3 regions of the Micromonospora lacuserhaii genome follow, and region 1 is predicted to be linked to each of the others. Evidence: riboswitches for the same ligand, from Rfam matches in the RefSeq annotation. Region 1 holds a riboswitch; each other region holds the start of a gene.
What was found. A riboswitch is a leader RNA that binds a small molecule or an ion and turns the genes downstream of it on or off. The one in region 1 is predicted to bind cyclic di-AMP.
Positions count from the first base shown of each region.

Region 1 (10,197 bases):
CGCGGCCGTACGGGAGTGCGGCCAGGCGGCCGTGCGAGATGCGCTCTTAAGCTTCGCTGGTGCGCCTCACCCGCCGTCCGCGCTGTCGATGGCCGGGGGAGAGGTGGGAATCCGGTTGCAGCGGCTTCAGTCGCGCACCCCACACGGCCGCCATCTTGCGACTCGGACCGCGTTCGCCGCGGCCGCCCTCGGGGCGCCCGTGGGCATCGGCATGCTCGCCGCGGTCCTCACCTGTCTATAGGCGGCCGGGCGGACTCCGGCGGGCGCGGTGGAGGCGTCAGCCGGCGAGGCCACCGGTTTCATGGCCGTTGCTGGCCACGTGCGCGCGCAGTTGGTCGTCCGTGGGCTCGACCAGGAAGCTCCCGTCCGGCCAGACCAGGGTGGGAATGCGGCGTTGCCCCTGCTGCAGACCACGGATCAGGTGCGTCGCGGCCTGGTCCTCATCGACGTCGACGTACACGTACGGGATGCGGGCGGCGTCGAGCAGGGCTCGGCTGCGTCGCACGTCGGGGCACCAGCCGGTCCCGTACACGACGAGCTCATCGTGGCGGGCGCGATCGTTGACGGTCAACTCGTTCTCCTCGTCGCCGGGACGGATGGCAAGGCGGCATCCCCGGGGGCGCCCACCGGCGCCCTGGGGATGCGGGATGCCCGCGGGTCAGTCCACGAGCTGGTAGCCGGCTCGCTGCACGACCGCGCGGACCTCGGCGGTGTCCAACGGGTTCTCGCTGAGAACGGTGATGGTGCCCGTGGCCACGTCGGCCTGGACGTCGGTCACGCCCGCGATCTCGGAGACGTGCCCGGTCACCTTCTTGGCGCAGCCGCCGCAGGTCATGCCGGACACCTGGTAGGTGCTCCGGGCGCCGCTGCCGGTGTTCGGGGCCGCCGGGGCGCTGTCGATCGTGACGGTGCCACAGCCGCAGCTCGATTCATTGCCGCACATGGGATCTCCTCGGTGTCGCAGATGATGGCGGGACGGTGCGCAGGGTCCGTCCGGGCGACGGTCGGTTGTGCGCCGACCCACAGGCCTGAAGATACCCCTACCCGGTATTCGTCTCAAGACCTCGGCCGATCCGTGTGCGTGCTGGGGATGTCATCCGGATCACTTGACGATGCATACCGGTGGGGGGTACAAACCTGCTACTACCCATACCCCCTAGGGGTAATTGAAGGAGTGGTCACGATGTCATCCGATTCGAAGCGCTGGTGGGCCCTCGGACTCATCGCCCTCGCCCAGTTCATGGTCATCATGGACACCTCGATCATCGGCGTCGCACTACCACGCATCCAGGCGGACCTCGGCTTCTCACCCGAGAATCTGTCCTGGGTCTTCAACGCCTACGTCGTCGCGTTCGGCGGCCTGCTGCTGCTCGGCGGCCGGCTGTCCGACCTGCTCGGCGCCCGCCGGATGTTCGCCGCCGGCTGGCTCATCCTGCTCATCGGCTCCGCCGCCGCCGGCCTGGCCGACAGCGTTCCGGTCGAACTGGCCGCCCGCGCCGTCCAGGGCGCCGGTGCGGCGCTGATCGCCCCGTCGGCGCTCACCCTGCTGATGATGCTCTTCGGCGCCGAGCCCAGGGAACTCACCCGGGCCCTCGCCCTGTACGGCGCGGCGGCGCCCGCCGGCGGAACCGCCGGCGTCTTCCTCGGCGGCGTCATCACCGAGTACATCAGCTGGCCGTGGGTCTTCTACGTCAACATCCCCATCGCCGCGCTCGCGCTGCTGGCCACCCCGGCCCTGATGCCCGCCGGCGGCACCCGCCGCGGTTCGCTGGACGTGCTCGGCGCCGTGACGGTGACCGTCGGCCTCGGCGCCGCCGTGTACGGGATCGTCCGCGCCCCCGAGGTCGGCTGGGCCTCCGGACAGACCTGGCTGGTCCTCGCCGGAGCCGTCGTCGCCCTGGCCACGTTCGTCGCGATCCAGGCGGCCCGACGCGAGCCGCTGATGCGGCTGTCGATCTTCCGCACCCCGAACCTCGCCGCCGCCAACATCGCCCAACTGCTCCTCGGGGCGGCCTGGATCCCGATGTGGTTCTTCCTCAACCTCTACCTGCAGCAGGTCCTCGGCTACAGCGCCTTCCCGAGCGGCGCCGCGCTGCTGCCGATGACGATCCTCATCATGATTGGCATGATCGCGCTCGCCCCGCGGGCCATCGCCCGCTTCGGCCCGAAGCCCATGGTGGTCACCGGCCTCGCGATCCTCGCCATCGGGCTCGGCTGGCTCGCCCTGGTCCGCCCCGACGGCACCTTCACCGTCGACGTCCTACCTGCCTCGCTGGTCGCGGCGCTGGGCATGTCGCTGGCGTTCATCCCGTCACTGGGCACGGCGATCTCCAGCGCCCGGCCCGAGGAGGGCGGCCTCGCCTCCGGCATCGTCAACACCAGCTACCAGGTCGGCTCGGCGCTCGGCCTGGCCGCGATGACCGCAGTCGCCTCCGCAGCCGGCGCCGACCGGCTCGACGACCTGGCCGCCCTGACCGACGGCTACTCCGCCGCCTTCCTCGGTGCCGGTCTCATCGCCGTCGCGGGCACCGTCACCGCCGGGCTCACCCTGCGCGCTCCGCGGCGGCAGCCGGACGCCGAAGCCGAGCCGGTAAATGTCGGCTGATCCGAGGGCAACCCAATCGACCGCCCACCGGTGGATCAGTCCAAGCCTGGCTGATCCACCGGCGCCGATCGGTGACGAGCGCCGACACGGTGAGCGGGTCAACGGGTCGTGCGGACCGAGCTCGGAAACCAGCAGGGCAGGCGCGTGCGACGACGGCAGCTCCACCGTGTGACATCGGCTTCCGTCTGCCGCGAGCTCCCCGAGCTGCCACGGCGTGCCCATAACTCTTGCAGGCGCATGCGCCCTGTCGTCACACGAGATCGAGCCGCCTACGTCTCGGCGTTGACGAGGATCGCGGTGGCCAGCAGGACAGCCAGCATCAGCAACGCTTCGACCAAGACGGTACGGCGCAGTTGACGGGTGCCGTCCATCGCCCGGTCGTCAAGCCGGGGCACCACCCGCCTGCTGTTGTAGAGCCCGACGAGGGCAACAACCGCCACCAACGCCACCTTGACGATAAGAACTCGCCCCCAGCTGGTGGCCATGAGGTGTCCCGGCCGATCCAGGATCAGCAGAGTCAACGCCACGCCGGCGACACCCGTCAGCGCTACTGCGCCAGTGGCGGGAATGGAGAACCGCACCGCCATCTCGGCGGCACCCGTCGGTACGCCGAGCCGAGCGCGACCCAGCAGCAGGACCGCCAGGAGAAGAACCCCGCCGACCCACACGGCGGCGGCGATGGTGTGGGCGACATCGGCCGCCACGACGATGACCCGAGGTTCCGCGGTGACGGTGTGCCCGTCGAGCAGGAAGGAACCCAGCAGCAGCGCAACGGTGACACCCAGAAGCACGGGCCGGACAGCTCGCGCTCGCACCCGCTGAAGGCCGTCGCCCGTCGGTCCACCAGCGGCAGGGGCCGCCAGGTGCCGAGAGTCGGTAGGTATGGCGGCGACGGTCGGAACGGAGTGACGCCCGACAGCGTGCCGACCCCGGATCAGCGCCGCTTCGAGCGAACCGGACACGAGCATGCCTGCCGCGCCGCCGAGCCGCAGGACCAGGCCGGCAGCCACCGGCGTCTGGATGAGGGCGGCTAACGCCGGGACACTGGCCGCCGAGGCGAAGGTGCCCTCCTCGCTGAAGACCGCCGTGAGAGCGGCCAACTCAAGTACCGCTCCGGTCGCTACCGTCAGTCCGGCCGCCCGCACCCAGACCTGCACCAACCGGATGTCACTGCGAGTACCGACCAGTGTGGTCAAGGCGAAGACAAGACCACCGACACCGAGCAGGGTCGCCCCGTAGGACAGCCACCGCCCGACGGCGCCGACGAACTGCACAGGCCCCTGATCCGCATCGGCGGTACGGCCAACAGCGTGTCCGCCGGAATGGGCAGGCGGCGGCGTCGACGGCATACCAGGCCCACCATGGCCGGCATGTCCGTGCGAGCTGGCTGTGATCTGAGGTTTGGCGGTCACGCCAGGCGCCGGGGGAGGGGAGGCCACCGTGAAGGTGAGGTCTCCTGTCAGGGGGTGGGCGTCTGGGGCTGCCACACTCCATGCCAGATTGAACGTGCCGGTGGTCAGGGGAGTGGAAGAGTGAACCAGCCACGTACGGCCCCCGTCGGGGGTGTGGCTGGTCGCCGGTACGGCCTTGCCCTTGCCGTCGGAAAGCTTGAAGCCAGCTCCAGTAGGCGTGCCGGCGGCACTGAAAGTCAGCCGGATTTCCGAAACCGCGTCATCGACCCGCGCGCCATCGGCCGGCAGGGCCTTCAGCAGCTTGAAATGAGCGGCAGCGGGGGAGGCGAACCCGAGCGCCACAATGAGGGCGGGAAGCAGCGCTAGCCACACCCGCAGTACCCAGCGTGCAGCGCCGCGTGCTGACGGCTGATGACAGGCAAGACCCGATGATGCGGCAAGCAAGGTCAGGCCGCCCGGCGACGCCACTGGAAAGGCACTGTTGATCCTTCCGCCCGAGGAACCCGTGGACCTGCGGCCCACACATCGGTCCCACCTGATGCGGTCGCCATCCTAGGGCAACTACTATCTGTCGATAGTAGGGGTGGGTCAGGCCCGACGATCGACAGGTGGGAGGGACGCAGGCGAAGTCGTTCGGAGTGCCAACTCTGGCCACCGATGCAGGATGGACGGCATGACGAAAATCCTGGAACGTATAGCACTACAGGCCGGTGCCCACCTGCTGGTGGTGGGACATGGACCAGGCCTCGGCCTCGCCTTGGCCGCCGGCCGTGTCGGCCGAACTGGACGCCTAGTTGGCGTCGACCCGTCGGCAACCATGCGCCAGCTGCCCGCTGCCCGCTGCCCGCTGCCCGCTGCGCCGAGGCGATCGCCGCTGGTGTGGTCGAGATCCGCGATGGCAGCGCCGAGCACACCGGCTGTGCCGACCGGAGCATGGACGCGATGATCTCGGTCAACAACGTAATGCTGTGGGACCGACGGGCTGGCCTGACTGAGGCGTACCGCGTGCTGCAGCCCGGTGGGCGGTTGGCCATTGCGGTGCATCGCCACGTGCTCAACACAACTCACCAGAGCAACTGGCCGATGACGTGGGAGCGGCGGGCTTCGTCGATGTCAGCCTCGAGGTGCGTCCCAGGCGTCTGAACAGTCCTGCTGTCGAACTGGTCGCCCGCCGACCCACCGGCTGATCTACGACGGCAGGTGACCGGCATGGTCGCGTCACCATGATCGTGCTGTCGGGGCAAATTTGTACTCGCCTCCCCCCGTGCATCGCCACACGTCAGCAAAGCGACGATCTGACCCGGGGCCGTCAGCTGCGCTCGAGTTTGTTTTCGCCGAGGGTCTAGCGACATATGAAGATATTTGACAGTGTGACTATCACCTGCGTGATCGCGTCATCTGGCGACACGCCCGACGTGAGGGGGCGCCGTGCGTAGACCTTTCCGAATCCGATCACTCGCCGTGGCATGCGCGGCGATCCTGCTCGCCGTGATGGCATCACCGGCCGAGGCGCACGAGCCGTGGGACGACGGGTCCGTCCCGCCGCCTCCGCCCAGCAGCTCCGCTGACGGCTACAGCCCGAACATGCACCTGCTCTCGACCGATGAGCACACCGGTGGCGTCAACTCCGACCTCGCCTTCTCCGGCAACCTCGTCTTTGCCGGCCACTACGGCGGCTTCCGCATCATCGACATCTCTGAGCCGGGTACCCCAGTCGAGTTGGCCGACGTGCACTGCAACGGCCCCCAGGGCGATGTCTCGGTCTGGGGTGACCTGCTGTTCCTGTCCGTGGACACCCCGCAGAGCACGCCGGGCTGCGTGGGATCCCGCAACGTCACCGCCTCCACCACCGGCGCCTGGGAAGGGATCCGCGTCTTCGACGTCAGCGACCCGACGGCGCCGCAGTTCCTCCAAGCGATCCGTACAGACTGCGGGTCGCACACCCACACCCTCGTGCCCCGCGAGGACGGCGGCACCTACATCTACGTCGCGTCGTACCCGCTGAGCGCCAGCAACATCGGACCGGACTGCCGAGCCCCGTTCGAGCGCATCTCGGTGATCGACGTACCGGGTGGCGACGCCGCCGCCGGCCTCGCCGCGACGGTCGTCGCGGAGCCCACCATCAAGGGGATCGACCTCTTCTCCGGCGCGTCCGGCGACTTCTTCGCCTGCCACGACATCCAGGTACTGACCCCGCGCAAGCTCGCCGCCGCGGCCTGCCTGTCCCAGGGCCAACTGTGGGACATCAGCAACCCCCTAGCCCCCCGCGTGATCGCCAACATCGACTCGCCCGACGTGGACATCTGGCACAGCGCGGCGTTCACTCACGACGGAAAGTACGTCACCTTCGGCGACGAGTACTTCGGGCCCGCGCAGGAGCCGTTCGGTGCAATCTGGACGTACGCGGTCGACGACCCCAGCACGCCGCTGAGCCACCTGCGCATCCCGCGCGCCCAGCCGAGCACCTACCACAACTTCAACTACGTGCCGGTTGCCGGCCGCAACATCCTGGTCGCCTCCGCCTACGGCTCGGGAACCTCCGTGGTCGACCTGACCGACCCGAACAATCCCAAGGAGATCGGGTACTACGACATGCAGTCCAACCAGTGGTCGACCTATTGGTACAACGGCCTGATCGTTGCCAACGACATCTCGCGTGGGGTCGACGTGATCCGGTTCAGCGGCCCCCAGACGGCCGGGGCCAAGAAGCTGCCGATGCTGAACCCCCAGACCCAAACGTTCCTGCTCGGCTGACGCTGCTACGAGTAAGCGGGCGGGCGGGCGCCGTCGGCGCCCGCCCGCTTTCGTGACCTACCAGCGAACCCGCACGTCCGCTGGTTCCTCGCCGTCCTTCCGCCGGGAAGACAGCCGATCGCCAAGGCAGCGGGAGGTGAGCCCCCACCAGCGGCGATGTTGCGGATTATCAACTGGTTGCCAAGCCAGGCCGTTGTTCGAGTGGACCGGCTTACATGTCCCCAATGGCTACCGATGTCGAGGCCAACCTGGCCGTGGAACCGACTCCCGACCGACCCGCCGGCGGCGCTCCGACATCCTGAGCAAGAACCCACCTGGTGTGGCACGTCGACATCCGTAAGTTGAGGTCCCGGCCGTGGTGAGGTTCAACAGGCGCGGGCGAGGGCTTTACCTGCGCCAACCGACCGCCCTGCGCTGACTGCCGGGTGTCACGAGCGCCGCCGGCAACTCCACTCCATGAACGTCTGTGCGCCGAACCCTGCCCCGACTGTGTCAGCGTCGCCGCCAGCCGTAGCGCCGCCCCACCCGAGTTCGCCGAATTGTGATGTGAATTGGTTCGGGACGAGTTCACATCCGACGGGAAAACGGTCATTCGGGTAAGGGACGCGGTGATTGGCAAGAAATTCAGCGCCGACGCCGCCCCGATGTCCGGTTGCCTCCCGGTAGTCCCGTCATAGCTGCTCATCCCATTGGGTGACATCAGTGACGGGCTGTTCCGGTCAGAGTAATGGTGATCGAAGTTTAAGGAGGTGGGGTCGCTTGATGGGTGACGTACCCGCCGGTAGTGTCAGCGCGTCCGGTGCGGTTTTCGATCGCAAATGGCGACGCCGTGCCGACCCGCTCAATCGTGATCTCACGAACCGGGGACCCAGTGCAACACCGGGGTGAATCCGCGGGCCACGGCCCGTGGTAGGGCGTACTTCCCGCCCGAATCCGTCAGCTAACCCGGTAGGCGGCCACGGAAGGAGTTCCAACCTCGTGCGAACCAACCTCCGATCCATCCCCCTCCACGGCGCCGCGGTGCCGGCCCTCGCCTGACCGGCGAATGCGGATCCGGTAACCGTCCCGCAGAGCCCGGCGCACCCGGCGCTCCCACTCCCCGCGGCCACCCCGCCCACGAACGCGCGTGAACCCATCCGCGCGCTGGGCCGGCGTGTGTCGCTCAGGCCCTCGTGGAGGAACACATGAAGCACCGAATGAAGCGTCAGCTGCGGCGTGTCGTGACCGAGCGCCCGTACCAGATCATCGCCGGCTCCGCTGCGGCGCTCGTCCTGGCCGGCGGCGTCGGCACGGCGCTCGCCGTCACCGGCGACACCCCGGCACACAAGGTGAATACCGCCGCCGCTGCCGAGCTGGCCCCCCGGCTCGGCGAGGCCGCCACCCGTGGTGAGGCCCGGATCGCCGCCCCTTCGCCGTCCGCGAAGGCCAGCACCAACGCCACGACGGACCCGGACGTGACCAAGAATGCGAAGCCCAAGCCGCCATCGACCAAGGTCCTCGACTACACCTACGAGGCGCAGACCGCCTACTGGAACTGCGGCCCGGCCGCGGTGCGCAACGCGCTCAGCGCGAGCGGCGTCGAGACCACCCAGGACGCGATGGTTGCCCCGCTGAACGCCGGCGTGAACGGAACGAACTCGGCCGAAGACACCACCCGCGGGCTCAACCAGATGGTCAAGGGGAATCCGTACCGGACCCACACGATCCCCGGCCAGGCCACCCCGGCACAGATGGACCAGCTCCAAGCCGACGTGGTCAACGCCATCACCGACGGCCGTGCCGTGGTCGCCAACACCGTCGGCGCCGCCACCGACACCGACGGCGGCTGGCACTCATTCCCCGGTGGCCACTACATCGCCGTGGTCGGCTACAAGGACGACGGCCGGACCGTCCGGATCGCCGACTCGGCAAATCCGGCTACCGCCTCCTACTGGATGACCACCATCGACCTGGCGAACTGGATGGCCACCCGCGGCTACTCCGCCTGATCGCGCCTTTCCCCCATCGGGCACCGGTTCCTGGAGCCGGTGCCCGACGCCATTTCCGGCCCGCCCGCCGGCCATGTCTAGCCGCCCCGCGCGCCGAGGCGAATCGCTGCCGTGCTGGAGGTGACCACCGACCCGCAGTGGATAGCCGGCCAACAGCGCGGTGAGGTCGGCGAGCCCGCTGGCTAGGGTGCGGAGTAAGTCCTCGTCGAGCAGCACCCGGGCGATGCCGTTGAAGACGGCGACATTGGATCCCGGTCTGGCCTGGACGTGCATGTCCGCCGTCGGCGAGGTCGATGCGGCGGGGGTCGATGACGATGAGCCGTGCGCCGCGTAGCACCAGCTGTTTGATCCGGGCCCGATCACCGGGTGGGCCTCAGTGGGTGGCCGGGTCGTCGGCGAGCGCTACCAGGAACGGCACCACGTGGCAGCTCGCCCCCATCGCGGCGTGACCTCCCAAAGAAGACCGAAGTGGTCAGGCTTGACTGCTACTCGCCTGGCTGGTGCTGGCTGTCGTCCTGGGGACCGCTGGCGCCAGTCAAGAGAGTTTTGCCGCATCGACGTATGGCTCTGGGCTCTCCCGTGCTGGCGCCGGCATGGATCCCGAAAGCTGAGACTCGAATCCCACCGTCAACCCTCTGACCAGGGCTTCCTGGGCGCTGACCTCTTCGGCGAACCCGAACCGTCAGCTCTTCGGCGGCCCTGAAGGCTTCAGCGCTCATGGGTCGCGTTGGGTCAGTCTGTGATGTCCTCAACTGCCGATGAGTGCGCACTCCAACTAGCGTGCACCCATGGCCGAGTCTTTGAACCTCTCGAGTCCGGCTTCGCGTCGGAAGGCGCTCCGGATGGTTGACGTAGATGACCCTGGCCCCCACCACGCGATGCTCCGAGAGATCTTCGACCTCGAAAGGACGTGGCGCGAAGGTCCGGACACGGGCGAGAGCGACGAGTACGAGCAGATCTACGTGACGGCCTTCCTGCTGTTCCTGATCGGTGATCCCGCGGACTCACCCCGCCTGTATGGAGCGAAGTTCCGCACGGGTGAGATAGACCTAGGCACCGGCTTCGATGCCCAGGCCATCTTCGGAGCGGGCAGATGCGAAACGCTTCGGTGGCTCCTCGAGAACGGACACACCGACGAGCACGCGCATCTTTCTGAGTGGTTGTCGCAGTGGGAAGACCCGAAGATCGAAGACTGGGCTCGGCATGTGCGCGAGTATTTCTACTCACCGGATGGCGTGCTGCTTCTGGATCCGCTTTAGACGCGCCCTGGCCTGCCGCCCGCTCTTGCCGCTGATCGAGCGCTACGGGCCGTCACGGCGGCGACCCCTTTGTGCGCGTCCGGACTGGCCGATGAGCAAGCCACCCAGATCGAGCCGGTCAGAAATCCTCCGGCCGGATTCCGAGCGCCGAGAGCGTCTCGTGGCGCGCTTCCTCCGGC
Region 1 covers NZ_JBAKHO010000036.1:1,253-11,449, reverse strand. The annotation lists gene V6U81_RS20600 (M56 family metallopeptidase) at 1-241, shown strand, start outside; gene V6U81_RS20595 (glutaredoxin domain-containing protein) at 278-571, opposite strand; gene V6U81_RS20590 (heavy-metal-associated domain-containing protein) at 659-943, opposite strand; gene V6U81_RS20585 (DHA2 family efflux MFS transporter permease subunit) at 1,184-2,605, shown strand; gene V6U81_RS20580 (copper resistance CopC/CopD family protein) at 2,875-4,389, opposite strand; gene V6U81_RS29205 (class I SAM-dependent methyltransferase) at 4,675-5,160, shown strand; gene V6U81_RS20575 (LVIVD repeat-containing protein) at 5,479-6,771, shown strand; cyclic di-AMP (ydaO/yuaA leader) riboswitch at 7,600-7,741, shown strand; gene V6U81_RS20570 (C39 family peptidase) at 7,956-8,759, shown strand; gene V6U81_RS20565 (hypothetical protein) at 9,548-10,018, shown strand; gene V6U81_RS20560 (hypothetical protein) at 10,137-10,197, opposite strand, start outside.

Region 2 (10,197 bases), on a different contig from region 1:
GCCACGGTCACCGGGGTGCAGCGGCACGGCGACAACCTGCGGGTCCAGCTCACCGGCCCGGTCACCGCCGCCGCCGACGTCACCCCCGCCGCGGCGGCGCAGCTGCGGCTGGCGCCCGGGCAGCCGGTGTGGGCGGCGGTGAAGGCGGCCGAGACCCGGGCGTACCCGGCGGGATCGCGCCCGTCGTCGTAGCGGCCCCGGCACATGTCGGCCGGATCGATTGACTTTCGATAGGTTGCGAGCGAGACTCGATGTATGTTGACCGAGCATCGAGCGGTAGGCCCGCTCAGAGTTTTCCTCGTGCTGCTGTTCGGGATCCTGGTCATGTTCCAGACCTTCTCGCTACCCGGGCAGTTCAGGTACATGGCCGAGGAGTCCCCGGACCTCGCGTACCTGAGGTGGCCGTTGACCGCCGTGTCGGTGTTCTGGGTGCTCTGCGTGCAGGTGGTGATCGTCTCCACCTGGAAGCTGCTCACGCTGGTCAAGAAGGACCGCATCTTCACCCAGGCTTCGCTGGGCTGGGTGGACGCGATCGTGTGGGCCATCGCGGCCGCGTGGGTGGTGCTCCTGGGCGTGTTCCTCTACATCGGCTTCCGCGCCGACGACCCCGGGCTGCCGCTCCTGCTGTTCCTGATGTTGATCGGTGTCGCCGTGCTGGGGCTGTTGATGGTGGTGATGCGGGCGCTGCTGCGGCAGGCCACCACCCTGCGCACCGACATGGAAGCGGTGATCTGATGCCCATCGTCGTACGCATCGACGTCGAGCTGGCCAAACGCAAGATGAGTGTGGGCGAGTTCGCCGAGCGGGTCGGGCTCACACCGGCGAACGTGGCGGTCCTGAAGAACGGTCGTGCGAAAGCTGTTCGGTTCAGCACCCTGGAAGCCATGTGCCGGGTGCTCGGCTGCCAGCCCGGCGACCTGCTCGAGTGGGTCGAGGAATGAACCATGGAAGGTCACCGATGAAGTACCTCCTCGCCGTTCTCGCCATCCTCGCCGTCGCGGTCGGCGTCGCCGGCGTCGTGTACGGGGAGGCCGACGACTCGCCGGGCCTGCAGCTGCTGGGCGGCCTGCTCGTGATCGGGGCGGTGGCGCTCGGCGTGCGGATCATTCGGCGCGGCAGCTAGCGGCACAGCCGCCGTCGCCCGGCCGCCGACGATTGCGGTAGGCCGCTGGCCGGCCGCCGTTCCGATCAGTGACCGTCGGGCCGGTCCGGGTGCGGCTGGTAGACGTCCGGTACGCCGTCCTGGTCACGGTCGATCGTCTCGACCTCGTGCACCCGCCGGTAGACCCGGCTGCGCGCGCGCAGGATCACGGTGGCGAGGAGCGCGGAGAGCAGCGAACCGGCGAGCACCGCCACCTTCACGTGGTCGTCGCGCTCGCTGCCCAGGCCGAAGGCCAGCTCACCGATGAGCAGGGAGACGGTGAAGCCGATCCCGCCGAGCAGCGCGAGCCCGAGCACGTCCAGCCAGTTCAGGCCCTCGTCGAGGTCGGCCCGGGTGAAGCGGGACACCAACCAGGTGGCGACCATGATGCCGACCGGCTTGCCGACGATCAGGCCGACCATGATGCCGACCGCCACCCGGTCGGAGAGCGCGGTCGCCAGGCCGGCCAGTCCCCCGATGGCCACCCCGGCGGAGAGAAACGCGAAGATCGGCACCGCGACGCCGGCGGAGATCGGCCGGAACCGGTGCTCGAAGTGCTCGGCGAGCCCCGGCCCGGCGTCCGGGCCGCCGGCCGCCTCGCTGCGGATCACCGGGACGGTGAAGGCGAGCAGGACGCCCGCGACGGTGGCGTGCACACCCGACTCGTGCACCAGCACCCAGGTGACCGCCGCCAGCGGCAGCAGCAACCACCAGGACCGCACCCGGCGCTGCACCAGCAGGGCGAACACGGCCAGCGGGACGAGCGCGGCCAGCAGCGGCGCGACCGACAGGTCCGAGGTGTAGAAGATGGCGATGATGACGATCGCCAGCAGGTCGTCGACGACGGCCAGGGTGAGCAGGAAGGTGCGCAGCGCCGAGGGCAGGAACCGGCCGACCACGGCGAGCACGGCGAGGGCGAAGGCGATGTCGGTCGCGGTCGGGATGGCCCACCCCTTCGCGGCGCCACCACCGGCGCCCGCCGCGATCAGGGTGAACAGCAGCGCGGGTACGGTCACCCCCCCGACCGCGGCCGCCACCGGCACCGCCGCCCGGCGGGGATCACGGAGATCACCGGCGACGAACTCGCGCTTGAGCTCCAACCCGGCGACGAAGAAGAAGATCGCCAGCAGGCCGTCCGCGGCCCAGGTGGCGAGGGTCAGGTCGAGGTGCAGGCCCGCCGGACCGACCCGGAGGTCCCGCACCGACTGGTATCCGTCGGACCAGGGGGAGTTCGACCAGACCAGGGCGAGCAGCGCACCGGCGAGCAACAGCGCCCCACCGACGGTCTCCTTGCGGAGAATGGCGGAGATGCGGCTGGTCTCGCCCCAGGATCGGCGGGCGAACAGGTTGGCACGGCGCCGGTCGGCGTCGGTCACGGAAACTCCTCGTCGGCAGGGGTCGCGTCATCCATCGCCGACCAGACTTCCCGGCACACCAGGGTCAACCTTATCCGCCGCCGGGCGGGTGGTCGCCCCGTAGCCGGCAGGCCGCCCCTCCAGCATCGCCGCACACGACGACGCCCGGCCGGGTGGATCCGGCCGGGCGTCGTCGTTCGCGCGGTGGTGCGCCCTCGGGGAGGGACGAGCGTCAGAGGCTGAGCCGCTGACCCGGGAAGATCAGGCCCGGGTCGGCGCCGACGACGCGCTTGTTGCGCTCGTACAGCGCCTGCCAGCCACCGGCGAGGTCCTTCGCGTCGGCGATCTCCGACAGGGTGTCACCCGCGCGCACCACGTACTTGTCCCCGCTCGACGCCGGGGCGCTACGCCGCTCGCTGCGGCTCGTGCGCCGCTGGTCGGACGAGCGCTCCGACTTCGTGGTCGCCCGCTCGGTGCGCCGCTCGGACTTCTCCGACCGCTCGGACTTGCGCGACGACGACTTCTCCGAGGTGGAGTAGCTCTTCGTCGAGCCGCCCTTCTTGCCACACACCGGCCAGGCGCCGATGCCCTGACCGTCGAGCACCTTCTCCGCGATCGCGATCTGCTCGCTGCGGCTGGCCAGGTCGGCGCGGGAGGCGTACTTCTTGCCGCCGTAGCCGGACCAGGTGCCCGCCGAGAACTGCAGGCCACCGTAGTAGCCGTTGCCGGTGTTGATGTGCCAGTTGCCGCCGGACTCGCACTGGGCGATCGCGTCCCAGTTGACGCTGGCGGCGCTCGCCGGGGCGGCCGGCGCCAGGACGGCGGCGACCCCGGTCACGGCACCGACGGCGAGCGTACCGACGGCGACGCGGCGCGAGCTGACCCGTCGGTGACGGGCGGTGTGTTCAGTTGACATCTGTGCTCCTCCACGCCGGCGAGGTGAGCTGTCGGGTTCGGGCCGAGGAGCCCGGCCGCCACAGGCGGCTTCACCCCGAGGTGACGTGCACCGAGGAACGTGTGGGTCCCCCGCTCCATGCCCAGCTGACAAGGTCCCACCGTCGGCGGCATGGATTAGGCGTTACCGACCGTGGTGTCCACGAAGGCGGACCGGATCGACGTTAGGAGGCGTTTCGGCGATTTGCCCACTTCTTGTGAAGTTCTTCACCCGGTCGGGCGGGGGCCGGCTCTCTCCACTTGCGCAACTGCCACAACGTCGGACAATGCCCTGCTCAGTGCGGTGAGCGCTGGCCCTGCCCGGCGGCCGCAGTCCGCCCCGAGCAGGTGAGCTCCCCCGGCTGGAGCTGCACCGGGCTCGGGCTCCAGACCTCCACCTTGTCACCGACCACTCTGGCCAACAGGCAGCTACCCCGCCGGTCCGCGCGCAGCGCCAGCCCCACGCTGCCGCCGTACGACGCGACGTCCCGGCGGACCCGGGAGTCGAGGCGGGGTCGGTCGAGGTACGCGCCGACGGACGCCTCGGTCGCCGCGGGACCCGTCGGCAGTTCCCGGCGCAGCCGCTCGGTGAGGTCCGGCGGGAGCGTGGCAGCCGGCCGAGGGGTCACCGGTGCGGTCGTCGGGCAGTCCACCTCGGTCACCGGCTGGACCTCATCGGTCCGGTACACCAGCCGGTGGCAGAGGGTCACGTCGGCGTGTCCGCTGTCCGAGCCCGACCAGTCGGTCGTGGTGGCCTCGCCGTGGGTACGCACCACGAGCGACACTCCCCCGGCCCGGTCGACGCCCTCCAACGACATCAGCTCCAACCCGGTGCGGCCGTGCACGATTCGGCCGAACTCGTCGGCCTCCCACGGTCGCACCCGCTCGATCACGGTGATCACCTCGTCCAGCCGCCCGCGCGCCTCCCGCCGGGCCAGCGTCTCCGCGTCCTCCCCCTCGGCCCAGCCGCAGCCGGCTAGCAGCGCCGCCGCGAGCATCGTTCCCGCGGCCACGGCCGCCCCTCGCCCCGTCATCCCCCGCATGGCCGCATTCTGCCGCCAGGCCGCCACCGGCACCGTCCGGCGCGGATCTCGGAGTGACCGTTTCCGGACAGCAGGACGGCGGCGCCGCGCCCGAAGGTCAACGAGCTGGACCGTACACCCGGCCCCGGTCCACCGGATCAACCGTCGCCGGTGGACCACCTCGGTGGGCCGCCGCCTCGATCGGCGGCCAGGCCCGCCGGTCGGGCAGCGTTGCCGCCGATAGGCGACTCACCCCTGGGCAGCCGACGCGCCCGGTCGCACCGTGAGGGAGACGCCGGACCGCCGACCGTTCCCGGACATCTGGACCAACGCCGGTGCGGACGTCGCCGTCCCCAGCCACCCGCTCGCCGGCGCCGGTTGAGCAACCCCCGGAGGAACCGTGGACAGACAGAGCACAGAGGACATGGACTACCTGGTCGCCACGCTCGTCGAGGACGACGACCCGGAGACCCTCGCCGGCGAGGAGGTCGACCTCGACCTGGCCGCCGCGCTCGAAGAGGAGGAGTGAGATGGGCGTCCACCTGGCGCCCGCGCTGCGGGTGCTGCGCGAGGAGATCGACACCCGCTGGCCGCACCGGGACCACACTTCAGACGGCTGGCTGGGAGACGCCGGTCATCAGGCGCGCCGCAGCGATCATAATCCGGACAATGACGACCAGTCGGTCAACGCGGTCGATGTGGACATCGACGGCATCGACCCACTGCTGGTCGTCCGGCAGTGCGTGGCGCACCCGGCCACCCAGTACGTCATCTACAACCGGGTGATCTGGAGCCGCAGCAGGAGCTTCCGGCCGGCCCGCTACACCGGCCCGAACCCGCACGACAAGCACCTGCACGTCAGCGTCAGCCACCAGCGCGCGCTCGAGGACAGCCGGCAGCCCTGGGGCATCGCCACCGCCCCGGCGGTGCGGCTCGGCGACCGGGTGCTGCGGGACGGCAGCCGGGGCGGCGACGTCCGTGAGCTGCAGACCCTCGCCAACGCCCTCGATGCCCGGCTCAGCGTGGACGGGGCGTTCGGCGCGGCCACCGCCGCGTGGGTGCGTACCTTCCAGACCGCCCGGCGGCTCACCGCCGACGGCGTGGTGGGGCCCCGCACCGTCGCCGCGCTGCGCGCCGCCGGCCGCCCAACGCCGGCCGGCCCCGGGCCGCAACCGGTGCCCGCCCACGCGCCGGGCTCCCGGCTGCTGCGGGTCGGCGCCACCGGCGTTGACGTGGCGTTCGTGCAGCGCTTCGTCGGGGCGACGCGGTGCGGCCCGGCGAACGGGCGGTTCGACGCGACCACCGAGTCCGGCGTCCGCTGGTACCAGGGCATGCGCGGCCTGGCCGTCGACGGTGTGGTCGGGCGGGCCACCTGGGCGGCGATGGGCGTACGGGTGGGCTTCTGAGCCTGGCCCCGACCGGGTGGACGCCCGGTCGGGGCCGGTCGGGTCAGAGGGCGCGGGCCAGCCGGTCGGCGAGGACCCGGGCGAACCGGGCCGGGTCGGCCAGGTCGCCGCCCTCGGCGAGCAGCGCCATGCCGTACAGCAGCTCGGCGGTCTCGGCCAGCGCCGCGCTGTCGTCGCCCCGCTCGTGTGCGGCGCGCAGCCCGCTGACGAGCGGGTGGGTGGGGTTGAGCTCCAGGATCCGCTTGACCTGCGGCAGCTCCTGACCCATCGCGCGGTACATCTTCTCCAGCGTCGGGGTGATGTCGTGGGCGTCGCCGACGACGCAGGCCGGTGAGGTGGTCAGCCGGGAGGAGAGCCGGACCTCCTTGACGCTGTCGGCGAGCGCCTCGCCGAGGAAGGCGAGCAGGGCGCCGTACTCCTTGGCGCGCTGCTCCCGCTCGGCGGTGTCGGCACCCTCCGCCGCGGCGTCCAGGTCGACCTGGCCCTTGGCGATGGAGCGCAGCGGCCGGCCGTCGAACTGGCCGACCCGCTCCACCCAGACCTCGTCGACCGGGTCGGTGAGGAGCAGGACCTCGTATCCCCGGGCCCGGAACGCCTCCATGTGCGGCGAGTTCTCCAGCGTCGCCCGGGTCTCCCCGGTGGCGTAGTAGATCTCGCGCTGGCCCTCCTTCATCCGCGCGACGTAGTCGTGCAGGGTGGTCAGCTCGGCGGGGTCGTGGGTGGACGCGACGGAGACGACGTCGAGGATCGCCTCGGTGTTGTCCGGGTCCTCCAGCAGGCCCTCCTTGACCACCCGGCCGAACTCCGCCCAGAAGGTCCGGTAGCGCTCGGCGTGCGCGGTGCGCAGCTCCTTGACGGTGGCGAGGACCTTGCGGACCAGCCGCCGGCGGACGATCTGGATCTGCCGGTCCTGCTGCAGGATCTCCCGGGAGATGTTCAGCGACAGGTCGTGCGCGTCCACCACGCCCTTGACGAAGCGCAGGTAGTTCGGCATCAGCGCGGCGCAGTCGTCCATCACGAAGACGCGCTTGACGTAGAGCTGCACGCCGCGCCGGCCGTCGGCCATGAAGAGGTCGAAGGGGGCGTGCGACGGGATGAAGAGCAGCGCCTCGTACTCGAAGACGCCCTCGCCCCGCATGTGGATGGTCTCCAGCGGGTCGGTCCAGTCGTGGGCGACGTGCCGGTAGAAGTCGCGGTACTCCTCCTCGGCCACCTCGTCGCGGGGCCGCGCCCAGAGCGCCTTCATCGAGTTGAGCGTCTCGACCGTCGGCTCGGCGCCGTCGGCGCCGGGGGCGGTGGTACGGATCGGCCAGGCGATGAAGTCGGAGTACCGCTTGACGATCTCGCGGATCTTCGCCCGGTCGGTGTAGTCGAAGAGGTTGTCCTCGTCGTCGGCCGGCTTGAGGTGCACGGTCACCGCGGTGCCCTGGGGGGCGTCGTTGACGGTCTCGACGACGTACGTGCCCTCGCCGGTGGACTCCCACCGGGTGCCTTCGGCCTGACCGGCGCGGCGGGTCAGCAGGGTGACCCGGTCGGCGACCATGAACGTCGAGTAGAAGCCCACCCCGAACTGGCCGATCAGGTCCTGGCTGGCGGCTTCCTTGGACTCCTTCAGCCGACGCAGCAGCTCGGCGGTGCCGGAGCGGGCGATGGTGCCGATCAGCGAGACGACGTCGTCGCGGGACATGCCGATGCCGTTGTCCCGTACGGTCAGCGTCCGCGCCTCGGCGTCGACGTCGAGCTCGATGTGCAGGTCAGAGGTGTCGACGTCGAGGTCCTTGTCGACCAGCGACTCCAGCCGCAGCTTGTCCAGCGCGTCGGAGGCGTTGGAGATCAGCTCGCGCAGGAAGACGTCCTTGTGCGAGTAGATGGAGTGCACCATCAGCTGCAGCAGCTGGCGCGTCTCCGCCTGGAACTCCAGCGTCTCGGTCCGACCGCTCACACCAACCTCCTCATGCGTACGTCACGGTTCCGCGGGACAGGATACGAGCATCCGTGGCCACCGGAGTCACACCCGGTCGTCGGCCGGCCGGCGGGCCATCAGGTATGCCTGCGGGGTGGGTTCGGGGCGGCCGAACAGCTCCTCCGGCGCCCGCCACATCGTCGCGCGTACCTCCAGCCCGGCATCGGTCAGCAGCTCGGCGACCCGCTCGGGGCGGCGCCGGTGGAAGACCAGCGAGACCGGATCGCCCCAGGCGTCGGTGCGGTGCACGGCCTCGTCGCCGACCTGGAAGGCCAGCATCGCGTGCCCGCCGGGGACGAGGACCCGGCGGAAGCCGGCGAAGACCCGGGGCAGCAGCTCGTCCGGGACGTGGATGACCGAGTACCAGGCGACCAGGCCGGCGAGCGCGCCATCGGGCAGGTCGAGGTCCAGCATGGATCCCTCGGTGAATCGCAGGTCGGGGTGGGCGGCCCGGGCCTGCGCGACCATGCCGGGCGACAGGTCGAGGCCGGCGACGTCGAGGCCGAGGTCGCGCAGATGGCCGGTGATCCGGCCCGGGCCGCAGCCGACGTCGAGCACCGGCCCGCCGCCGGCGGCGAGGACCGTCTCGGCGAAGCCGGCCAGGATCGCCCGGTCCCACGGCCGGCCGGCGAGTTCGTCGCGCAGCCGCGCGGTGTACTCGGCGGCCATGGTGTCGTACGAGGCGCGGGTGGCGGTGAGGAAGTCCCGTTCGGTCACGGTCCGGCACCCTACCGTCCGCGGCGTCCGACCATTGTGGATCCCAGCGACCGGGACATCGTTCTCTTTCGCAAGAATGTGGAAAGTCTTTCTTCTCATGACTGATATTGCAACGATCTTCCACCTTCTTGCAGAGACTTCTAGCGTGGTCCCGGGCCTGCGGTGCGCGGGCCCGCGTCCGAGTGCGAAGGAAGAGACGTGTCCATCCGTACCCCGATGCACCTGGCGGTGGCCCTCGCCACCGTCACCACCCTGCTCCCCACGGCCTCCGCCGCGGCGGCGCCCCCCGGCGACACCGGGACCACGTTCCTCGTCGGGGCCCGGCCGGCCCCCGGCGCCCGCGCCGGCCACGGCGCCGACCTCGCCCGGCTCACCGACGACCTGGTCGCCGTCGGGCGGGCCAGCGGCGCGCGGCTCACCGTCCGCCGGGTGCTGGCCACCGGCGACCTGCTGGTGGCCGCCGACCGCCCCCTGCCCGCCGCCACCACCCGCGCGGTGACCGGCCGGCTCGCCGACCGCGCCGACGTCGCCTGGGCCCGCCCCGAGACGCGGGTACGCCCCGACTCCCGCCCCGACGACGCCCGGTGGGACGACCAGTGGGACCTGCACGACCCGCTCGGCGGCGTCTACGCCGAACCCGCCTGGGCCACCGGCGCCGACGGCGCGGGAATCACCGTCGCGGTCCTGGACACCGGCGCCACCGCGCACCGCGACCTGGCGGCGAACCTGCTGCCCGGCTACGACTTCGTCAGCGACCCCGCCGGGGCCCGCGACGGCGACGGGCGCGACCCCGACGCCACCGACCTCGGCGACTGGGAGGAGCCCGGCGACTGCGGGGACACCCGGCGGCGCCGGCCGGCGTGCCGCGCGGCGGGCCGGCGTCAGCGCTCCGGCCGGGGACGGCGGATGTCGTGTACGTGGTGGGCGACGTCGTGCAGGAAGTAGACCGCGAAGGTCCGTACCGTGAAGACCGAGCCGTTGCTGCGCCGGCCGGGCCGGTCCCACTGCTCCGTGCGGACCGCGTCGAAGGCCGCCGCGGTCGCCGCCGCCTCGGTGGCCAACTGGTCGGCCACCTCCGCCGGCGCCTGGTGGAAGTAGTCGTCCTCGACGGCGGTGGCGTCCTGGTCCCAGTTCGGGAAGACCGGGTCGTCCTGGCCGAGCATCAGCTCCAGCCGGCCTCGGAAGATCCGGCAGGTGTCCCGGACGTGGCAGGCGTACTCGACAGGGGACCAGACGGTGGGCGCCGGGCGCCGGGCCGCGTCGGCGCGGGCGAGCGCCTCCCGCCAGACCGGGACGGTGCCCCGCAGGCGGTCGCCGGTGGTCGCCACGTCCTGCGGGGAGAACCCGCACTGCGCGCAACCGTCCTCGATGACGAAGGTCCAGTCGGCCGTCTCGGGCGGAATGACGTGCGGCTGCGGCATGGGAGGAGTCTGCCACCCCGGCGGCGTCGGGGGCACCCCTGGTTGATCGAGAACCGCACCGGGGCGGGGAGGGCCGTCGTGCGCGGTCGCCGCCGCCGGCGGAACCGCCCCGGATAGGGTGCACCGGGGGCAACGGGTCGTCCGGAAGGGGTGGTGGTCGTGTCGCGGGACACCGAGCGGAAGGTCGTCGCCGCCAACAAGAAGGCCCGCCACGACTACACCGTCCTCAAGACGTACGA
Region 2 covers NZ_JBAKHO010000027.1:17,340-27,536, forward strand. The annotation lists gene V6U81_RS17660 (ABC transporter ATP-binding protein) at 1-192, shown strand, start outside; gene V6U81_RS17665 (DUF2975 domain-containing protein) at 301-735, shown strand; gene V6U81_RS17670 (helix-turn-helix domain-containing protein) at 735-941, shown strand; gene V6U81_RS17675 (hypothetical protein) at 959-1,123, shown strand; gene nhaA (Na+/H+ antiporter NhaA) at 1,189-2,517, opposite strand; gene V6U81_RS17685 (transglycosylase family protein) at 2,729-3,412, opposite strand; cyclic di-AMP (ydaO/yuaA leader) riboswitch at 3,411-3,584, opposite strand; gene V6U81_RS17690 (hypothetical protein) at 3,726-4,472, opposite strand; gene V6U81_RS17695 (hypothetical protein) at 4,852-4,980, shown strand; gene V6U81_RS17700 (peptidoglycan-binding domain-containing protein) at 4,982-5,857, shown strand; gene htpG (molecular chaperone HtpG) at 5,901-7,799, opposite strand; gene V6U81_RS17710 (class I SAM-dependent DNA methyltransferase) at 7,866-8,537, opposite strand; gene V6U81_RS17715 (S8 family peptidase) at 8,736-9,482, shown strand; gene V6U81_RS17720 (DinB family protein) at 9,419-9,958, opposite strand; gene smpB (SsrA-binding protein SmpB) at 10,118-10,197, shown strand, end outside.
Region 2: it holds a riboswitch for cyclic di-AMP, as region 1 does, so the genes downstream of both, V6U81_RS17685 (transglycosylase family protein) here and V6U81_RS20570 (C39 family peptidase) in region 1, are expected to answer to the same signal.

Region 3 (10,197 bases), on a different contig from region 1:
CGTTCCCGGCTGGCCGCGGCGGCGTGGCGGTCGGCGCTGCTGGCCGGTGGGCGGCACGTGCGCCGACACATCCTGGGGATCCGGCTGACCGACCGGGAGCTGGCCGCCGTCCTGGTCCGCAGTGCGGCCCTGCTGGACGTGCCGGCGCTGCTGCGCCCGGGCGCGGGCTGCTTCGTGGTGAGCGTCTCCGACGGCCCGGACCGGTTGCGGATCATCGAACGCGCGGCCCTGGCCCCACCCCGCCCGACGGCCGGCTGAACGGCGACCGGTCGGGCTTGCGTCCGGGACGGTGTACGGCGCAGAGTGCAGCGCGTGAGCCGTTGCTGGTCCGCCCCCACCCTGCGGCGTTCCGCCGCCGGCGCGGCGTTGCTGATGGTGCTGGTCGCCGCCTCGACCGGGCTCGCGGCCTGCCGGGACAACCGGTCCGAGCCGGTGCAGATCCGGATCGCCACCGGCAGTCCCACCGCCGTCTACTACGCCTTCGGCCGGTCCCTCGCCGCGATCCTCAATCGGGAGCTGCCCGACGTACGGGCCAGCGTGGTGGTCACCGCCGCGTCGGCCGAGAACGTCCGGCTGGTCGGCTCCGGCGCGGCCGAGCTCGGCTTCACCCAGGCCGACGTGCTGGACAGCGCGCCGGCCGGCGGGCCGAAGGTGCTGGCGGTGGCCCGGGTCTACGACGACCTGCTGCACCTGGTCACCACGGCGGGCGGCCCGGTCCGTACCGTCGCCGACCTGGCCGGCCGGCGGGTCTCGGTGGGCGCCGCCGGCTCCGGCACCGAGGTGACCGCGACCCGGTTGCTGCAGGTCGCCCGGCTCGACGGCGACCGGGTACGCCAGGAGCACCTCGGCCTGGACGACTCGGTGTCCGCGCTGCGGGCCGGCCGGATCGATGCGTTCTTCTTCTCCGGCGGCCTGCCGGTGCGCGGGGTGGCCGAGCTGGCCGCGCGGTCGGCCACCCGGATGGTCGACCTCGGTGACTGGACCGAGCCGCTGCGCCGCGGCTACAGCGAGGTGTACGTGGGACGGGACATCCCGCGCTCCGTCTACGGCGTGGAGCCGGTGACCACGGTGGCCAACCCGAACTACCTGATCGTCGGCGCCGACCTGCCGGAGCCGTTGGTGCGGGAGGTGACCCGGCTGCTGATGGAGCGTCGGGCGGAGCTGGCCGCCGCGCATCCGGCAGCGGGCCGGATGAGTCCCCGCTCGGCGATCGTCACCACCCCGCTGCCGCTGCACCCCGGTGCCGCGGACTGGTACCGGTCGGCGAAACCCTGACCGGTCACGCTCCGGCGGCCGGCTCGACGGTTCCCTGCCCGGCTTCCCGGCCGGCGTCGTCCGGCGTCGGGAACCACAGCTCGGCGACCAGGCCGCCCGGCTCGCCGGGTCGCATGGTGAGCCGGCCGTCCGAGGCGTCGACGAGCACCGCGACGATGGTCAACCCCAGCCCGGCGCCGTCGATGTTCTGCACGTCCGGCGCCCGCCAGAACCGTTCGGTGGCCTGGTCGAGCTGACCCGGGGTCATGCCCGGCCCGGTGTCGCGCACCTCCAGCACCGTCCCGCCGTCGGCGGCGCCGACCCGCACCGTGACCGCCCCGGAGTCGCCGCTGAACTTCACCGCGTTGTCGATCAGCGCGTCCAGGGCCTGGTCCACCGCGGTCGGCACGGTCCGCGCGTACGCCGGTCCGCCGGCCTCCAGGCGCAGCGTGACCGACCGGTGCCGGGCCAGCGGACGCCACGCCGCCACCCGGGACGCGGCCACCGCCACCGCGTCCACGGTCACCCGCTGGTTCTCCTCCCGCTCGGCCCGGGCCAGGGTGAGCAGCGCGTCGAGCACCTGCGCCAGCCGGTCGGTCTCCTCCAGCGCCAACTGGTGCTCGGCCCGACCCTCCGGGTCGGTGAGGCTCGGCCCCAGCTCCTCGACCCGCAACCGCAGCGCGGTCAGCGGGTTGCGCAGCTGGTGACTGGCGTGCGCGACGAAGGCGCGCTGGCGATCCATCACGTCGGAGACCGCGTCGGCCATGTTGTTGAAGCTGACCGCGAGGCGGCGCAGCTCGGGCGGCCCCAGCCGGTGCTGCACCCGGGCGCTCCGGTCCCCCTCGGCGATCTCGTGGGTCACCGCGTCCAGCTCGGTCACCGGGCGCAGCACCCAGCCGGCCAGCCCGAACGCGGTCGAGACGCAGGCCAGCACGGCGAGCAGGCCGATCCCGGCCAGCAGCAGCCACCAGGCGGTGACGGTACGCCGCAGCGGGCCGACCGGGGTGGCGGTGACCACCGCGCCGAGCACCTCACCCCCGTCGTTGATGGGCACCGCGACCACCAGCGGGCCGTCCACCCACGGCCAGACCGACTCGGGCGCGCTGAACTGCTGCCCGGCCAGCGCGCTGTCCAGCGCCCCGGTCTCACCGACCCGGTTCCAGCTGGGTGAGACCACGACCGTGCGGCCGTCCCGGTCGACCACCGCCGCGCCGATGCCGTAGAGCTGGTCGTAGCTGTCCAGCTCGCCGTCGAGCGGACCGGGCACCCCCTCGCGCAGCGCCGGCCCGGCCAGCGAGGCGAACCGGGTCGCGTCGGCCAGCCGGTCGGCGCGGATCCGGTCGGTCTCCCGGGAGGCCAGGGTGAACGCCAGCGGGGTCTCCAGCGCCATGAGGACCAGCACCATCAGCAGCAGGTAGCTGATGACGAGTCGACGACGCACGGGGTGCCCCTCACTCGCCGCGGAGCCGGTAGCCGACCCCGCGGACGGTCTCCACCAGCCGGGGTTCGCCGAGCTTGCCGCGCAGCGACCCCACGTGCACCTCGACGGTGTGCCGGTCGGCCCAGGTCGTCCCCCAGACGTCGAGCAGGATCCGGTCCCGGGGCACCGCCACGCCGGGCTGGCGGGCCAGCGAGAGCAGGATGTCGAACTCCTTGCGGGTCAGCGCCACCGGGCGGCCGGCGACGCTCACCGTCCGGCCGGCCACGTCGATGCGGACCGTGCCGGCCTCGATCAGGTCCCGCTCGGGCACCGCGTGCGCGGCGCGGCGCAGCACCGCCTCGATCCGGGCCTGGAGCTCCACCATCGAGAAGGGCTTCACCACGTAGTCGTCGGCGCCGAGGCGCAGGCCGAGCACCCGGTCGCGCTCCTCGCCCCGGGCGGTCACCGCGATGATGCCGAGCTGGCTGCTGCGCCGGCGCAGCTCGCGGCAGACCTCGGTGCCGTCGCCGTCGGGCAGGGTCAGGTCGAGCAGGACCAGGTCGCAGGGGGCGGCGGAGAGGGCGGCGGCGACGGTGGCGGCGTGCTCGACCTCGTACCCGCGCCGGGTCAGCGCCGAGGTGAGGGCTCCGGCCACCCGTCGGTCGTCCTCGACCAGCAGGATGCGCACCGGGTGACCCCCATTCGTCGTACGGATGACGAGCGAATGGTGGCAGAAGCGACCGGTCCGGCGGTACCGGGGAAACGGTGGGGACGCGGCGACGGGCCGTAAGCTGCCCTCATGATCTACAAGCTGCTGCCGACCAGTGAGTGGGAGCAGGCCGAGGCCGTGGGGCACGTCGCCGGCTCGGCCGTGGACCGGCAGGACGGGTTCATCCACCTGTCGGCGGGCGATCAGGTGGTGGAGACGGCCCGGCGGCACTTCGGCGGCGCCACCGGGCTGACCCTGCTCACGGTCGACCCGGCCGCGCTCGGCGCGGAGCTGCGCTGGGAGCCGTCCCGCGGTGGCGCGCTCTTCCCCCACCTGTACGGACCGCTGCCGGTGACGGCGGTGACCGAGGCGCGGGCGCTGCCGGTGGACGTCCCGGCCGCCGACGCGGTGGCGGAGCTGCTCGGCTGAGCGGGCCGGGCGGTCGGCGGTGGGACCGGCGACCCCGCGGGGCCGGGCCGGGCCGGCGGTCAGCGCGGTAGCGGCACCTCGTGCGGCCGGGCGGTCGCGGCGTCGGCGGTCAACCCGGCGACCACCGAGCCGACCAGGGTGTCGAGGTAGCTGGGGGTGAGCGCGGCGCGGGCGATCGCGAGCCGCCAGTAGAGCGGGCCGATGATGAGGTCGACGGCGGCGTCCGGGTCGGTGCCGACCGGCAGCTCGCCGCGCTCGACAGCTCGGCTGATCAACCGCCCGCAGATTTCCTGCTGCTTGGCGCGGAGCAGTTGCTGGAGGGTCTGGTCGATGGTGGGGTTGCGGGCCGCCTCGGCGAGCAGGTCGGGGATGATCTGCGCGGCCAGCGGGTGGCCCAGCGCGACCGCCACCACCTGGAACAGCAGCGCGAGGTCGCCGCGGAGGCTGCCGGTGTCGAGCGCGGGCAGCTTGTTGCCGGCGGCGGCCACCACGGTCTCCAGCACCAGGTCGAGCTTCGAGCTCCACCGGCGGTAGATCGCCGTCTTGCTGACCCCGGCCCGGCGGGCGACCGCCTCGATGGAGAGGCGACCGTAGCCGACCGCGGCCAACTCCTGCATCAACGCCTGCCGGATGGCCCTGGTGATGTCGCCCCGCAGCACCGCGGCGCCGGCCGGCGTACGCCTCTTCTCGCTGCTCATCGGGGGCTCTTCGCACCTGTCACGTGGGCCAATGTAGCGCAACGACGGTACGGTTGCGTCCCGACGTGTTTTGGACTACCGTCCACGCAGCGACGAGGCGGCCCTCCCCCGCAGCTCACCAGCGAAGATCCCGTCGTCGCGCGATCCCGTCGACACAAGAGATCGGAGCGCCCTTCCCATGGCCACCACCGCGCTGGTCGACCCCGAAACGGGCCTGACCCAGGCGCAGCTGGCCGCTCGGCACGGACTGCGGGTCGCCGGCGAGCGCCCCTCGGTCGCCGAGTACAGCCGCCAACTGTGGGCCTACCGGCACTTCATCGCCGCGTACGCCAACGCCAAGCTGGTCGCCTCGTTCAGCAACGCCCGGCTGGGCCAGCTCTGGCAGGTGCTCACCCCGCTGACCAACGCCGCGGTCTACTGGGTGATCTTCGGAATCGTGCTCAAGCAGACGAGCATCCCGAACTTCATCGCGTACCTGACCACCGGGTTGTTCATCTTCAACTTCACCCAGAGCGCGGTGCAGGCCGGCACCTCGGCGATCAGCGGCAACCTGGGCCTGATCCGGGCGCTGCACTTCCCCCGGGCCAGCCTGCCGCTGGCGATCGTGGTGACCCAGTTCCAGGAGCTGCTGGCCTCGATGCTGGTGCTGATCGGCATCGTGCTGGTCACCGGCGAACCGATCACCTTCGAGTGGCTGATGCTGATCCCGGCCCTGCTGCTGCAGGCGGTGTTCAACGCCGGGGCGGTGCTGACCGTCGCCCGGCTGGGCGCGCGCGCCACCGACCTGCGGCAGGTCATCCCGTTCCTGATGCGCACCTGGATGTACGCCTCCGGCGTGGTCTACAGCGTCACGCTCTTCCAGAACCTGCCCGGCTGGGCGGCCACCCTGGCCCAGTACAACCCGATGCTGGTCTACATCGAGCTGGGCCGGTACGCGCTGCTGGAGCAGGCCCCGCTGCTCAACGAGTCACTGACCCAGCTCTGGCTGGCGGCGGCGGGCTGGGCGATCGTGGCCGGAGCGGGCGGTTACCTCTACTTCTGGCGCGGCGAACAGGAGTACGGTCGTGGTTGATCAGTTTGAGATGTCCAACGAGGCGACCGTGACGCTGCCCCGGGTCGAGGAGCGGATCCCCACCGTGGTGGTGGACGACGCCCACGTGATCTACCGGGTGCACAAGGGCGCCACCGGCGGCAGCAGCCCGGTGGCGGCGTTCCGCCGGCTGGTCAAGCGCACCAACGCGCCGAACATCCAGGAGGTGCACGCGGTCAGGGGGGTCTCCTTCACCGCGTACCGGGGCGAGGCGGTCGGGCTGATCGGCAGCAACGGCTCCGGCAAGTCGACCATCCTGCGGGCGATCGCCGGCCTGCTCCCGGTCAACCGGGGCGCGGTCTACACCCAGGGCCAGCCGTCCCTGCTCGGCGTCAACGCCGCGCTGCTCAACGACCTCTCCGGCGAGCGCAACGTCACGCTGGGCTGCCTGGCGATGGGCATGTCGCCGGAGGAGGTGGCCCGCCGGGCGCCGGAGATCATCGAGTTCTCCGGGATCAACGAGCGGGGTGACTTCGCCAGCCTGCCGATGCGGACGTACTCCTCCGGCATGGCCGCCCGGCTGCGGTTCGCCATCGCGGCGGCCAAGAAGCACGACGTGCTGCTGATCGACGAGGCGCTGGCCACCGGGGACGAGGGCTTCCGCAAGCGCAGCGAGCAGCGGGTGCGCGAGCTGCGCGAGGGCGCCGGCACGGTGTTCCTGGTGAGCCACCAGCTCGCCTCGATCCGGGACACCTGCGAGCGGTCGATCTGGCTGGAGTCCGGCGTGATCCGGATGGACGGCCCGACCGACGAGGTGCTCAAGGCGTACGGCGAGTTCGCGAAGAGCAAGCGGTAGCGCCACCACGCACGCCGGAACCGCGTCGTCCCCTCGGGGGCGGCGCGGTTCCGCGTCTCGTCAGAGGTAGCGGTCGAGCAGGGCCAGCACCGCCGCCGGGTCCTCCACGTGCGCGTTGTGCCCGAGGCCCGGCAGCGTGACCACGGGAACCCCGAGCGCCGCCAACTGGTCGTCGCTGACCATCGGGTCGTGCTCGCCGCGGGCCAGCAGCACCGGGACGTCGGTGCCGGCGAGCAGGCCCGGCAGGTCCGGGGCGCCGACCGCGAAGGCGGCCGGGTCCATGGCCAGGCGCCACCGGCCGTCCTCGGCGCGCAGGCCGGCGTGGACCACCGGGTGGTCCGGGGCGAAGAGCCCACCGAGGCCGGCGACCCGCAGGTAGCGGCGGGCGGCCTCGTCCCGGGTGGCGAACCAGCTCACCGGCCGCTCGGCCAGCTCGCGCGCCTTGGCCAGCTCGGCCGGCGACCAGACCGCCTTGATGCCGAGCCCGACCACGGCGTCGACCGGCAGGCCCGCGCCCCGGGCGGCCAGCGCCAGCGCGACCACCCCGCCGAGCGAGTGCCCGAGGACCACCAGGCGCTCCCCCGACCGACCGTCCGCCGATCCGCTGGCCGGGCCCAGCCCGGCGGCCACCCGCTCGGCGAGGCCGGCGAAGGAGTACCCGGCCAGCGGCGGCGACCAGCCGTGACCGGCCAGGTCCGGCGCGAGCCAGCGGCCCGGCCAGCGGTGCTCCAGCAGTGGCGCCCAGGGCAGCCAGACGTCGCCCGTGGCGCCCATCCCGTGCAGCAGCACCAGGACGCGCCGGGGACCCGATCCGTCGGTCATGGGGCGCAGTGTGCCATCGACGGGCACCGGCCCGCGACACCCGGGAACGACGCCGGGCGCCGGCCCCCGAGGGGAGCCGGCGCCCGGAGTACGGCGCGGGTCAGGCGGAGTAGCCGCGGGTGGCGATCCAGTTCGCCAGGTCCACGGTGCTGATCCAGTACGCCGGCAGGCTCGGGTCGGCCGAGTCGGCGATCCGGACGGTACGACCGTCGTTCTTGTAGCCCACCACGGCGATGTAGTGGCCGCCGGGGAAGGAGTGCCAGCCGCCGTCGACGTCGGTGGCGGTGCCCGCCACGTTGGCCACCACGCCCCGCTTGTCGGTGATCGCCTTGACCACGTCGGCCTGGAGCCGGTCGATCTGCGCCGAGCTCGGGGTGCCCTCGAACATCCGGGTCCGGTACGGGTCGCCCTTCACCACGGCGTTGAGCACCCGGGTGGTGTCCTCCGCCGAGTTGGTGCCCATCTCGGTGGTGCCGAGCTGGACGGCCAGGTCGTCCTGGGTGCGGTCGATGCCGGTCGCGCTGAGCGCGTTGCGCACCGCCGCCGGGCCGCAGTTGTAGTAGGTGGTCTGGGCCTCGTAGTCGTAGCTGAGGACCTTCGACGACGGCGGCTTCGGCGCCGCGGTACGGGTCAGGTCCGGGTCCGCCGTGGCCTTCGCCTTGGCCTTGGCCTTGGCGGCGCTGGCCGACGGCGAGGCGCTCGCCGACGGGCTCGCCGAGGGGCTGGCCGACGGCGTGGTGGCGACGCGCATCTCGGCGCGGGTGGCGACGTCGTTCAGGCGGGGGGCCGCCTCGGCCACGGCGGCCGAGGTCTGCTGCCGGGCGGGGGCGTCGTCGGTGCCGGCGACCAGGGCCGCGGTACCGGAGGCGAGCGCGAGGGCCGCGGCCGCGCCGGCGACGACCTGGTACGGGCGCTCGGTGGTGAGGCGTCGCAACTGCCGCTTCATCTGGTGCTTCACGAGTGTTCCTCCACGGTGCGGGGGCGGGGGCGGGCGCACCGGATCGGCGCGTGGCGGTCGGCCAGGCGCGGGATCGGGTTCGGTGCGGGACCGCTCGGCGGGGGGACCGCCCGGTCGATGCCGGACGGCGGGGCGGATGCCGGAATCAGCGCGCGACCGCGCAGCGGACCGGCGACGGCACCCCGCTACCGAGGTGGAGGAACAACCGCGGAATGTTGTCGAGCTGCACTAAGGGAACTCCTTCCGACACCGCCTACCGGGTTAGCTGACGGATTCGGGCGGGAAGAACGCCCTACCGCGGGCCGTGGCCCGCGGATTCACCCCAGAACTGCGTGGGTCCCCGGTTCGTGATCTCACGATTGAGCGGGTCGGCGCGGCGTCGCCTCTTGCGATCGGAAACCGCACCGGACCGAGGCGACATTACTGGCGGGTCCACTCCCGGCCAAGTGCTCTGAACTGCGTAAACATGATCAGCGCGAGCAATTTCCGGTGCACTTCGGCACTGGCGTCGCTCGATGGGACAGTGCGCCATCCGGACGCGATGGGGCGACAATCGGACGTCGCTACCAGAATCACCGAAGACCGTCGGCGTCGATGTCACCGGCTGTTACCGGATGACCGGTTCGGCGCGGACGTGACCCGGCTCACCGAATTTCGGGTAACAATTCGGCCCCGGTCAGCCCACCCGGGCCGGCCGCCAGCGCGCCGCGGTCGCCGTCGGCGCCACCACCGCCGTCGCCCGACGGGCCGGCACCCGGGTCGGCCGCAGCCGCTCGGCCGCCGCGTACGCCTCGGTGGCGAGCGCCCGCGCCGACTCGGCGGCCAGCTCCGCGTCCCGCCACGCCGACCGCTCCCGCTCGGTGGCCGACCGGTACGCCTCCCGGCGCCCCTCGCGGACCGCCCGGGCCAGCAGCACCTCCTGCTCGACCGGGTGCCGGCGCGGGTCCCAGCCGTCCCGATGTGCGAAGACGTCCCGCAGCTGGGTCAGGGACAGCTCACCCCGCCAGTGCGCGGCCACCGCGGCCTGGTGCAGCCAGCGCTCCCGGCCGGCGTACTCGGCGGGCGTGCGCGGGGTACGCGGCGCCGCCAGCGCGCGGGCGCCGACGAAGCGCCGGGCGGCCTCCTCCGCCTCGTCGTACGCCGTCCAGGCCCGGTCGGCCTCCGCCTGGGCGGCCAGCCAGGCTTCCCGCCGACGGCGAGCCGTCTGCGCCGCGCCGGCCGCCGCGACGGCGACCTCGTCGGCGTACCGACGCAGGTCGGCGACTTCCAGCACGGCGTCGCCGGCCGGCGGCTCGGCGGGCGCCTCCTCGGTCGGGCGCTCCCGCTCGGGACGGGCGACGAGGACGGTGAGCACGGTCAGGGCGAGCACGAGCAGGGCGGACCAGATGGCGGCGGCGGTCGGGACCTCGATCAGGAACTGGTAGAGCACGGTGTTCATGGTCGGCACCTCACGGGGGCAGCTGCGAGAGAGGAGTCCACACGCGGCCGCGGGGCGGGACGCGGCCGTCGGGGCCGGGCCGTTGCCGGGCTGGTGCGGCGGTGAGGTTCGTGGCAGGGATGGTCGCGGGTCGTCGCTGGACGCGGCGCTCAGCTGGGCGGCGCGCGCGGCCCCGTAGTGGCCGGGGAGAGCCTGGCGAGGGCCGTTACCGCCACGGTCGGTCCACCCGGCGCGGCGGCCGACCGGTCCGCAGGCGCACCGGCCAAATCTCCGGGCCACCCGAGGGCCGGGTGCACGTCGCCGAGGCTGCGTTCGTGGGTCGGCGAGCCCACAGTGGCCGGAACGGGGGCGTCGGTATGCCGCTGGCGCAGCTCACCGGCGAGGTGGCCCGGCCGGCCCGCCCAGGTGGTCGCCGTGCTCGTCGCCGGCACGAGAGCCGGGGCGCCGGGCGGACCCGCAGCCGGGAGCGCCGCCATCGGCGGCAGGGTCTCGGGGAGTACGACGGTGTCGGGCAGGGTCGACCCACCGAGCGAGAACGCCACCGCCACGGCAAAGCTGGTCAGCAGCCGGGAACTCCAGCGCG
Region 3 covers NZ_JBAKHO010000004.1:204,804-215,000, forward strand. The annotation lists gene V6U81_RS04665 (hypothetical protein) at 1-258, shown strand, start outside; gene V6U81_RS04670 (TAXI family TRAP transporter solute-binding subunit) at 373-1,275, shown strand; gene V6U81_RS04675 (sensor histidine kinase) at 1,280-2,695, opposite strand; gene V6U81_RS04680 (response regulator transcription factor) at 2,706-3,362, opposite strand; gene V6U81_RS04685 (DUF952 domain-containing protein) at 3,474-3,812, shown strand; gene V6U81_RS04690 (TetR/AcrR family transcriptional regulator) at 3,872-4,510, opposite strand; gene V6U81_RS04695 (ABC transporter permease) at 4,689-5,582, shown strand; gene V6U81_RS04700 (ABC transporter ATP-binding protein) at 5,593-6,396, shown strand; gene V6U81_RS04705 (alpha/beta fold hydrolase) at 6,457-7,218, opposite strand; gene V6U81_RS04710 (C39 family peptidase) at 7,319-8,176, opposite strand; cyclic di-AMP (ydaO/yuaA leader) riboswitch at 8,412-8,552, opposite strand; gene V6U81_RS04715 (hypothetical protein) at 8,853-9,614, opposite strand; gene V6U81_RS04720 (hypothetical protein) at 9,764-10,197, opposite strand, start outside.
Region 3: it holds a riboswitch for cyclic di-AMP, as region 1 does, so the genes downstream of both, V6U81_RS04710 (C39 family peptidase) here and V6U81_RS20570 (C39 family peptidase) in region 1, are expected to answer to the same signal.